One region of the Devosia sp. genome, then DNA from elsewhere that is predicted to be linked to it. Evidence: predicted binding sites of a transcription regulator. Region 1 holds the regulator's gene; the other holds the start of a gene.
The links. Region 1 encodes LexA, which represses DNA repair genes until DNA is damaged. Its sites were predicted from a motif close to TGTTCNNNNTGTGTTCNG; they were not measured.

Region 1 (4,187 bases):
GGACTATCACCATCGCATCGACGATCCGACGCTCGACATCGACGAGCACACGCTGCTCTTCATGCGCGGCGCCGGTCCGGTCGGCTATCCCGGCGCGGCGGAAGTGGTCAACATGCGGCCGCCCGACTACCTCATCAAGAAGGGTGTCTCCTCGCTGGCCTGTATCGGTGATGGCCGCCAGTCCGGCACATCCGGTTCGCCCTCAATTCTCAACGCCTCGCCGGAGGCGGCGGCCGGGGGGAACCTGGCCATCCTGCGCACCGGCGACCGGGTCCGCATCGATCTCAACAAGGGCGAGGCCGATATCCTGATTTCGGACGACGAGATTGCGACGCGGCGTGCGGCGCTGGAGGCGGAGGGTGGCTACAAGTTCCCCAGGCACCAGACGCCCTGGCAGGAAATTCAGCGCGGCATTGTCGACCAGCTCGGCGACGGCGCGGTTCTGCGCCCGGCCGTCAAATATCAGCGCATCGCCCAGACCGAAGGCGTGCCGCGCGACAATCACTGATCACTTTCTTTCACCCCTCACCCCATCCCTCTCCCCTGAGGGGAGGGGCGATGACAGCGATGGTTCAGTTCACAAGTCAGACGCTCAAGGAAACCGGCCCGTTCTGCAGGGCCGGTTTGCCGTTGGGCGGACGTGCCGAAACGCCGGACGGCCAATGGCCTCCGGGTTCGTGATACCACCGCCTCTGCCATTCGAGATTAGCTCTCATGGCCTTCTCGACTAAAATCCTTCCACCGGAAGGATTTTGCGTGCCGCCGCCTCGAAGCTGCGGCATGGGGCGAGATTCGCCTCGGTGCCGGTCGTCCGGCAAAAGTATAGGTGAGGAAAACCTCGCCCCATGCACCGGAGACTCGTTCATCGCATTGGTTTCGGCGGCGTTGCGTCCGGTGCCGTCCATGAGGGACTGCTTCGTCTTCGCCCTGCTGGCGACGTGGCAGCTGCCAATCCGGTGCAGCCGGAAGGGCCCGACATGATCCCCGGGGAGGTTCCGGGGGTCCGTCCATATGCGCGAACGGAAGATGGGCGACCCCGTTTCTCCATCCGGTCCCCCGCACCGATTGTTCGTCGCGACCGCGCAGCCCGTGCAGGGGTGAGCACAATATGCCTGTGGTCTTGGGGGAGGGGGATAACTTCAGGCTACTCACACGCGGCGCGGTCAACACTTCGCCCGTGACCCGGCGCATGCAGGCCGGGTGCATGCAAGCTGGTCGCATCGAGATTTTCAGGGAAATCTCCCCGAACGCAGGGATTTCCGATCAACCAAAGGTTCCCGCTTTCGCGGGAATGACACCGGGAGTGAACGGGAACGCGGTGTGTCAATCCATCGATGAGCACCAGCTTAGCTCACCAAGCCTCTGGACCGAGCGGGGCCCTGAAACACCGATGCGTCAGGAGCTCGTGGGGGTCCTTGCTGAGATCTCATCCAAGGCCAAGACGAAAAATGGGTGCCATTCGGGTCCCGGCGACGCAGTCAAATTCCACCAGAAGAAATCAAAGCGGTGACCACCATCGTCCAGCGTGTGGAAAGAAAAGCGATCAGGCACATCACCCACGGTGACAGGTACGAAATGCCACACTTGCCCCGCGGCGATGTGCTCACTTGTCCAGACTGTACCCGCTCCGGCTTGCCCCACAATACCGGACTCTTCAGCCAGTTCGCGCAACGCGCCCTCGGCTATGGACTCCCCCGGCTCCCGCGTGCCTTTCACCAATTGCCAGCCGGCCAGGGGGTGGGCGAAGGCCAATATTTCCAGTCCCGCAGCATGGCCGCGCACTACGACAGGGCAGACCTTTTCGACCGGCATCACGTCGGCTCCGCACTCAAATGCTCGTGCACGATAAGCCAGCCCTCGGCACGGCGCCGCAAGACACTCGTGCCGCGCCCGCCGCCCTCGATGCGTGAGCCATCAACCTCCGCTCGCCAGCGGAACGAATAAGTGCAGGCAGCCGCCCCATCATCTGAGGCAATCCAGGCTAGCTCTTCGAGCCAATAGGTCTCGTTCTGAAGCCGGGTCCAGGTCGCCTCGAAGGCAGCTCGAATTGCGGGCAAGCCACGATAGGATCCGGAGCTGAACCAGAAGACCGCGTCGGCATCGATCAGGTCTTCGAGCAGGTCAAAGTCATGGGCATTTATGCCTTCGGCATAGGCGTCCATGACGGCCTTGGCTGTGGGATAACCCACCTTAATATTTCCGCAGCAGCCCCACGAGACGGCCCTGGACCTTTACCCGGTCGGGCGGGAAGATGCGGGTTTCATAGGCCGGATTGGCGGCTTCCAGCGCCACGGTATTGCCCTTGCGCCGCAGGCGCTTGAGCGTGGCTTCCTCATCATCGACCAAGGCCACGATGATCTCGCCGGTCGAGGCAATGTCCTGCTTCTTGATGAGAACCGTGTCGCCATCGAAAATCCCGGCCTCGATCATCGAGTCCCCGCGCACTTCGAGCGCATAATGCTCGCCAGGCCCGAGCATTTCAGGCGGTACGGCGATGGTGTGCGAGTGCGATTGAATGGCTTCGATCGGCGTACCGGCCGCAATGCGTCCCATGACCGGTATGGACACCGGCCGCGCATAATCGTCCGACCCCGACGATGCACGGGCAGGGGGTGCTGATACCTTTCCGAGACTGCCCTCGATTACGGCGGGCTCGAAGCGTGCCTTGCGACCGCCCAAGGATGGATTCATCGAGTCCGGAAGCTTGACCACTTCCAGCGCCCGCGCCCGGTTGGGCAGCCGCCGGATGAAACCACGCTCTTCCAGAGCCGTGATCAATCGGTGAATGCCCGACTTGGATGCGAGATCGAGCGCATCCTTCATCTCGTCGAACGAGGGCGGGATCCCGCTTTCCTTCATCCGTTCATGGATGAACATCAGCAGTTCGTGTTGTTTGCGTGTCAGCATCGGCCCCACAACCCTAGAATCGGAACATAGACGGAACGACTATACGTGTTCCAGTTATGTTCTGCAACTCCTCACGCGCCGGGAGGAGCAAAGGTTGCGCTGATGGCCCAATGTCGCGACGGCAATAAGGCCGGACGGCGCCAAGGGCTTGGTCAAAAAACCTCGAGATTGGACAGGCTCACCATGAAGTCTTCGAACTCTCGGTGACGCCCAGCAAGCCACCATGCGGACTAGCGGAACCATCACGGCTTATGACAGAATCGTCGTAGGCACGGACATGGTAGACGCGAGGTCCGGCAGGCTCTCCGGGAGGTTCAGCCAAGTACGCGCTTGGGGAACCGTAGCGACAGCTGGCCGGACTTGGGAAGGCTTGCACCTTTGGCCGGCACGAAATCGTCTTAGTTCATAACCCGGCCTTGCCGTATTCGTGAGCCTGGCTACGGTAAAACCGTCCGAAATCCAGGCCGCGGTCACATCAAATAGTTCCATAATATATATTATGCGAATTACGGAGATGCGTTGATGGCCGCTGACGGTGCCACTCCACTCCCGGGCTGATACGCTGGCGCCACCGATTCCTCAGGACCCGACCATGCAGCCCTCTCGCGATCTCAGCCGCCTTATCGAAATCATGGCCGCCCTGCGTGATCCCGATGGTGGATGTCCATGGGATCTCGAGCAGGATTTCAGGACGATCAGGCACTACACGATCGAAGAGGCCTATGAGGTTGCGGACGCAATCGAGCGCGAGGATTTTGCCGACTTGCGCGAGGAACTAGGCGATCTGCTGCTGCAGCCCATCTATCATGCGCAGATGGCCAAGGAAGCCGGTCACTTTGACATTGGCGATGTCATCCATGCGATCACGGAAAAGCTTATCCGCCGCCATCCGCATGTTTTTGGGGCGGTGTCCGCTTCCGGAGCCTCGGATGCGCAGGACCGCTGGGAGGCCATAAAGGTTGCCGAGCGCGCGGCAAAGGCGGGCAGCAAGGGGCAGGCTGAGCCGTCCGTACTCGACGATGTTCCACAGGTGCTGCCCGCCCTCGCCCGCGCCGCAAAGCTGACAAAGCGCGCGGCAAAGGTGGGTTTTGACTGGCCCGACCTTCAGCAGGTGCGCCACAAGGTCGAGGAGGAACTGGACGAGGTTTTTGGAGCCCATGCAGCTCATGATGCCGGGGCCGTCCACGAGGAAATCGGGGACCTGTTGTTTGCGGTCGCCAATCTCGCCCGCAAGGCCGGCATTGACCCGGAAGCGGCATTGCGGGATGCCAATTCAAAAT
Region 2 (4,187 bases), 290 kb from region 1:
CGAATTTGCCATCGTGCTGCAGCAAACCGACCAGGCCGCGCTCGAGCACCTGTCCCATCAGCTGGTTCAGACCTTCGCCAGACCCTTTGTCCTGGGTGGCCAATCGATCAAGCTGGGCGCCTCGCTTGGCCTGGCGCGGCGCGGCGGCGAGGATGCCGACACCCTTTATCGCAATGCGGATTCGGCGCTCTATGCCGCGAAATCAGCCGGTCGCGGCACCTGGCGGCAATTCGCCGCCTAGGTCGGCGAAGCTCGCGCCGATCAGAACGGGATATCGTCGTCCATGCCGCCGGGCTCGAAGGCCGGGGCATTGCTGGAGGGCCGGCGCCCGCCGCCATTGCCGCCCGAATTGTCACGGACGCCACGGAAGCCACCATCGTCATTGCCCCGGAAGCCGCCGCCGGCGTTGTCGCCGTCATTGCGGCCATCGAGCAGGGTCAGGTTGGAGTTGAAACCCTGCAGCACGACTTCGGTCGAGTATTTGTCCTGGCCTGACTGATCCTGCCATTTGCGGGTCTGCAGCTGGCCTTCAAGATAGACCTTGCTGCCCTTGCGCAGATAGCTTTCGGCGACCCGGGTCAAGCCCTCCGAAAAGATCACCACGCGGTGCCACTCGGTCTTCTCGCGGCGTTCACCGGTGTTCCTGTCCTTCCAGCTTTCCGACGTCGCGACGCTCAGATTGACCACCTTGCCGCCATTGGGCAGGTTGCGCACTTCCGGGTCCGCACCCAGATTGCCCACCAGAATGACCTTGTTCACGCTGCCAGCCATGGCACCATTCCTTCCAATTCAGCCCCGGTCTGCGCGGTCGCGGGGCGCTTCCTGTTCATGCTGCGTCTTTCCGGGCCCGGCGCGCCCATCCGCATGGCGCGCAGCATAGTCCTTTCCGAACGGCTTGGCCGGGGGAAAAGCAGTTTTGAACATATTCGTTTGTTCTTCTTATGTTCTAATCTGATCGGCGTCAATCCCGCCCGCGCAGATCGCCGGCTCTAATCGCGTGCGGCCTGGATCACAGCCCTGATATCGGTGACCTGCGCTTCGGTGAGCACCCGCTTTGGCAGGATCTGGTAGTTGTAGTCCGAGAGGAAGAACAGGAACTGTTCCTTGCCCTCGGCCCATTTCACATAGTCCGCCCAGGGCAGATTATTGCTCAGCCCTTCTGTTTCGGCCCGAAAATGCGTGTCGGTCCAGCTCATGGTCAGCGGACGGCGGAGCGTGGCGTCCTGCGCGAAGCGCCGCCTGATGACCATAGGAAGGCTGATCAGCGGCAGGACGGTCGGTGCCACCACTGCAGCGGTGGTGGCGATCAGCAAGGCGATCGGCAGAATGCCTAGCAGGTCATAGCGCCCCGGCCGCGCCAACATGAATATGCCGATGACGATGATCAGTGCCGCCAGCCACAGCAGTCCGAGCCGGATCATCGTGCGCCGTTGGCTGAGACTGAAAAACACCGCCCGGCGGCCTGCGCTCATCAGGTCATCCTTGCTCATGGTGAAAGTCGTGCTGCGATCCATTCCTGCTCCTGTCGCGCTAACGCCCTGTCGGTCAATGCCGATTGCCACATGGTCATGTCCAGACTTGGGCCCGGCAATCCCCTCCTGACTCCTCCTGTCAGCAGGTCTGCGTAAACCCGGCTTGACCGACTCCCTCATGTTCTGGTTACGTTCACTGATGAGGCGGTGAGTTGACTTGCGGGCCATCCGTCGAAGCCCTATCTCTTGGCCTTCGCCTGCCGCCCTCCCCGCGCGACACGCATATGGACCGAAAATGACCGACAAGCCCAGCCTCAACTGCGAAATCGTCGTGCGCGGCGCCCGCGAGCACAATCTCAAGGGCATCGACGTCAAGCTGCCGCGCGACAGCCTGATCGTGATGACGGGGCTTTCCGGCTCGGGCAAGTCGTCTCTGGCGTTCGACACGATCTATGCCGAAGGCCAGCGGCGCTATGTCGAATCCCTGTCTGCCTATGCAAGGCAGTTCCTGGAAATGATGCAGAAGCCCGATGTCGAGCACATCGAGGGGTTGTCGCCCGCCATTTCCATCGAGCAGAAGACCACCTCGCGCAATCCGCGCTCGACGGTCGGCACCGTTACGGAAATCTACGATTATCTGCGCCTGCTTTATGCACGCGTCGGCATTCCCTATTCGCCCGCCACGGGCCTGCCCATTGAAAGCCAGACCGTCAGCCAGATGGTCGACCGCACCCTGGAGCTCGAAGACGGCACCCGTCTTTACCTCCTTGCGCCCATCGCGCGCGGCCGCAAGGGCGAGTTCAAGAAGGAATTGGCCGATCTGATGCGCAAGGGCTTTCAGCGCGTCAAGATCGATGGCGAGTATCACGAAATCGAGGATGCCCCGGCCCTCGACAAGAAGTTCAAGCACGACATCGAGGTCGTGGTGGACCGGTTGGTCATATCCCGGGATATTTCCGGCCGCCTGGCCGAAAGTTTCGAGACCGCGCTGAAACTGGCCGAGGGCATCGCCCTCATCGAGTTCGCCGACGAAAAAAACGAGGACGGCACCCCGCGCCAGATCACCTTCTCGGAAAAGTTCGCCTGCCCGGTTTCCGGCTTCACCATAGCCGAGATCGAGCCGCGCCTGTTCTCCTTCAACAATCCCTTCGGCGCCTGCCCGGTCTGCGATGGTCTGGGCACCGAGCAGAAGATCGATCCCGATCAGGTCATTCCCGATGCCACCCTGTCCCTGCGCGACGGGGCCATCCTGCCCTGGTCCAAGACCAGTGCACCCTATTACCAGCAGACCCTGCAGGCCGTGGTGAAGCATTTCGGGGCCTCGACCGGCACCGCCTGGAACGAGCTGCCGCTCGATGTGCAGCACGCCGTTCTCTACGGCACCGACAAGACCAAGATCGACTTCGTCTATGACGATGGCCTGCGGCAATACAAGACGTCCAAGGTCTTCGAGGGCGTCATCGGCAATCTTGAGCGGCGCTACAAGGAGACCGAGAGCGCCGGCATGCGCGAGGAAATCGAGAAATACATGTCGGCCAAGCCCTGCGTAGCCTGCGGCGGCTACCGGCTGAAGCCGGAATCGCTGGCGGTCAAGATCGATGGCCTGCATATCGGTCAGGTCACCGAACAGTCGATCCGCCAGGCCTCGCAGTGGTTCAATGATCTATCCGGCAAGCTCAATGCCACCCAGAGCCAGATCGGCGAACGCATCCTCAAGGAAATTCGCGAGCGCCTGAAATTCCTCAACGATGTCGGGCTCGAATATCTGTCCATGTCGCGCAATTCGGGCACCCTCTCGGGCGGCGAGAGCCAGCGCATTCGTCTCGCCAGCCAGATCGGCTCGGGCCTGACCGGCGTGCTCTACGTGCTCGACGAGCCCTCCATTGGCCTGCATCAGCGCGACAATGCGCGCCTGCTCGAAACGCTGCAGCGCCTGCGCGACCTGGGCAATACCGTCATTGTGGTTGAGCACGACGAGGATGCGATCCTGACTGCGGACTATGTCCTCGACATTGGCCCGGGTGCCGGCGTCAATGGCGGGCGCATCGTCGCCGAGGGCACGCCGCAGGATATTCTCAACCACCCCGATTCCCTGACCGGCAAGTATCTCTCCGGCCGCATGGGCATTCCGCTGCCGGCCGAGCGGCGCGAGGGCAAGGCGGGCAAGACGCTTTCGGTTCGTGGCGCCACCGGCAACAATCTCAAGAATGTGTCCGTCGACGTGCCGCTCGGCATGTTCGTGGCCATCACCGGCGTTTCCGGCGGCGGCAAGTCGACCCTGATGATCGACACAATGTATCAGGCCATCGCCCGGCGTCTGAACGGCGCGCGCGTGGTCCCTGCCCCGCATGAAAGCCTGACGGGTCTCGAATATCTCGACAAGGTCATCGACATCGACCAGTCCCCCATCGGCCGCACGCCGCGGTCCAATCCGGCCACCTATACGGGGGCCTTCACGCCGCTGCGTGAATGGTTCGCCAGCCTGCCGGAAGCGAAAACCCGTGGTTATGGGCCAGGCCGCTTCTCGTTCAACGTCAAGGGCGGGCGCTGCGAGAAGTGCGAGGGCGATGGCGTCCTCAAGATCGAAATGCACTTCCTGCCCGACGTTTACGTCACCTGCGACGTCTGCAAGGGCAAGCGCTACAATCGCGAGACACTGGAGGTCCAGTTCAAGGGCAAGTCGATTTCCGACGTGCTCGACATGACCATCGAGGA

Region 2: uvrA (excinuclease ABC subunit UvrA) is a predicted target of LexA. The motif match lies at 1,652-1,669, and genes of this name have one in related genera.

The regions. Positions count from the first base shown of each region.
Region 1 covers NZ_CP075529.1:763,861-768,047, forward strand. The annotation lists gene KIT02_RS03710 (IlvD/Edd family dehydratase) at 1-508, shown strand, start outside; gene KIT02_RS03715 (NUDIX domain-containing protein) at 1,396-1,812, opposite strand; gene KIT02_RS03720 (nuclear transport factor 2 family protein) at 1,812-2,189, opposite strand; gene lexA (transcriptional repressor LexA) at 2,191-2,907, opposite strand; gene mazG (nucleoside triphosphate pyrophosphohydrolase) at 3,500-4,187, shown strand, end outside.
Region 2 covers NZ_CP075529.1:477,958-482,144, reverse strand. The annotation lists gene KIT02_RS02325 (diguanylate cyclase) at 1-241, shown strand, start outside; gene ssb (single-stranded DNA-binding protein) at 262-771, opposite strand; gene KIT02_RS02315 (YcxB family protein) at 990-1,514, opposite strand; gene uvrA (excinuclease ABC subunit UvrA) at 1,768-4,187, shown strand, end outside.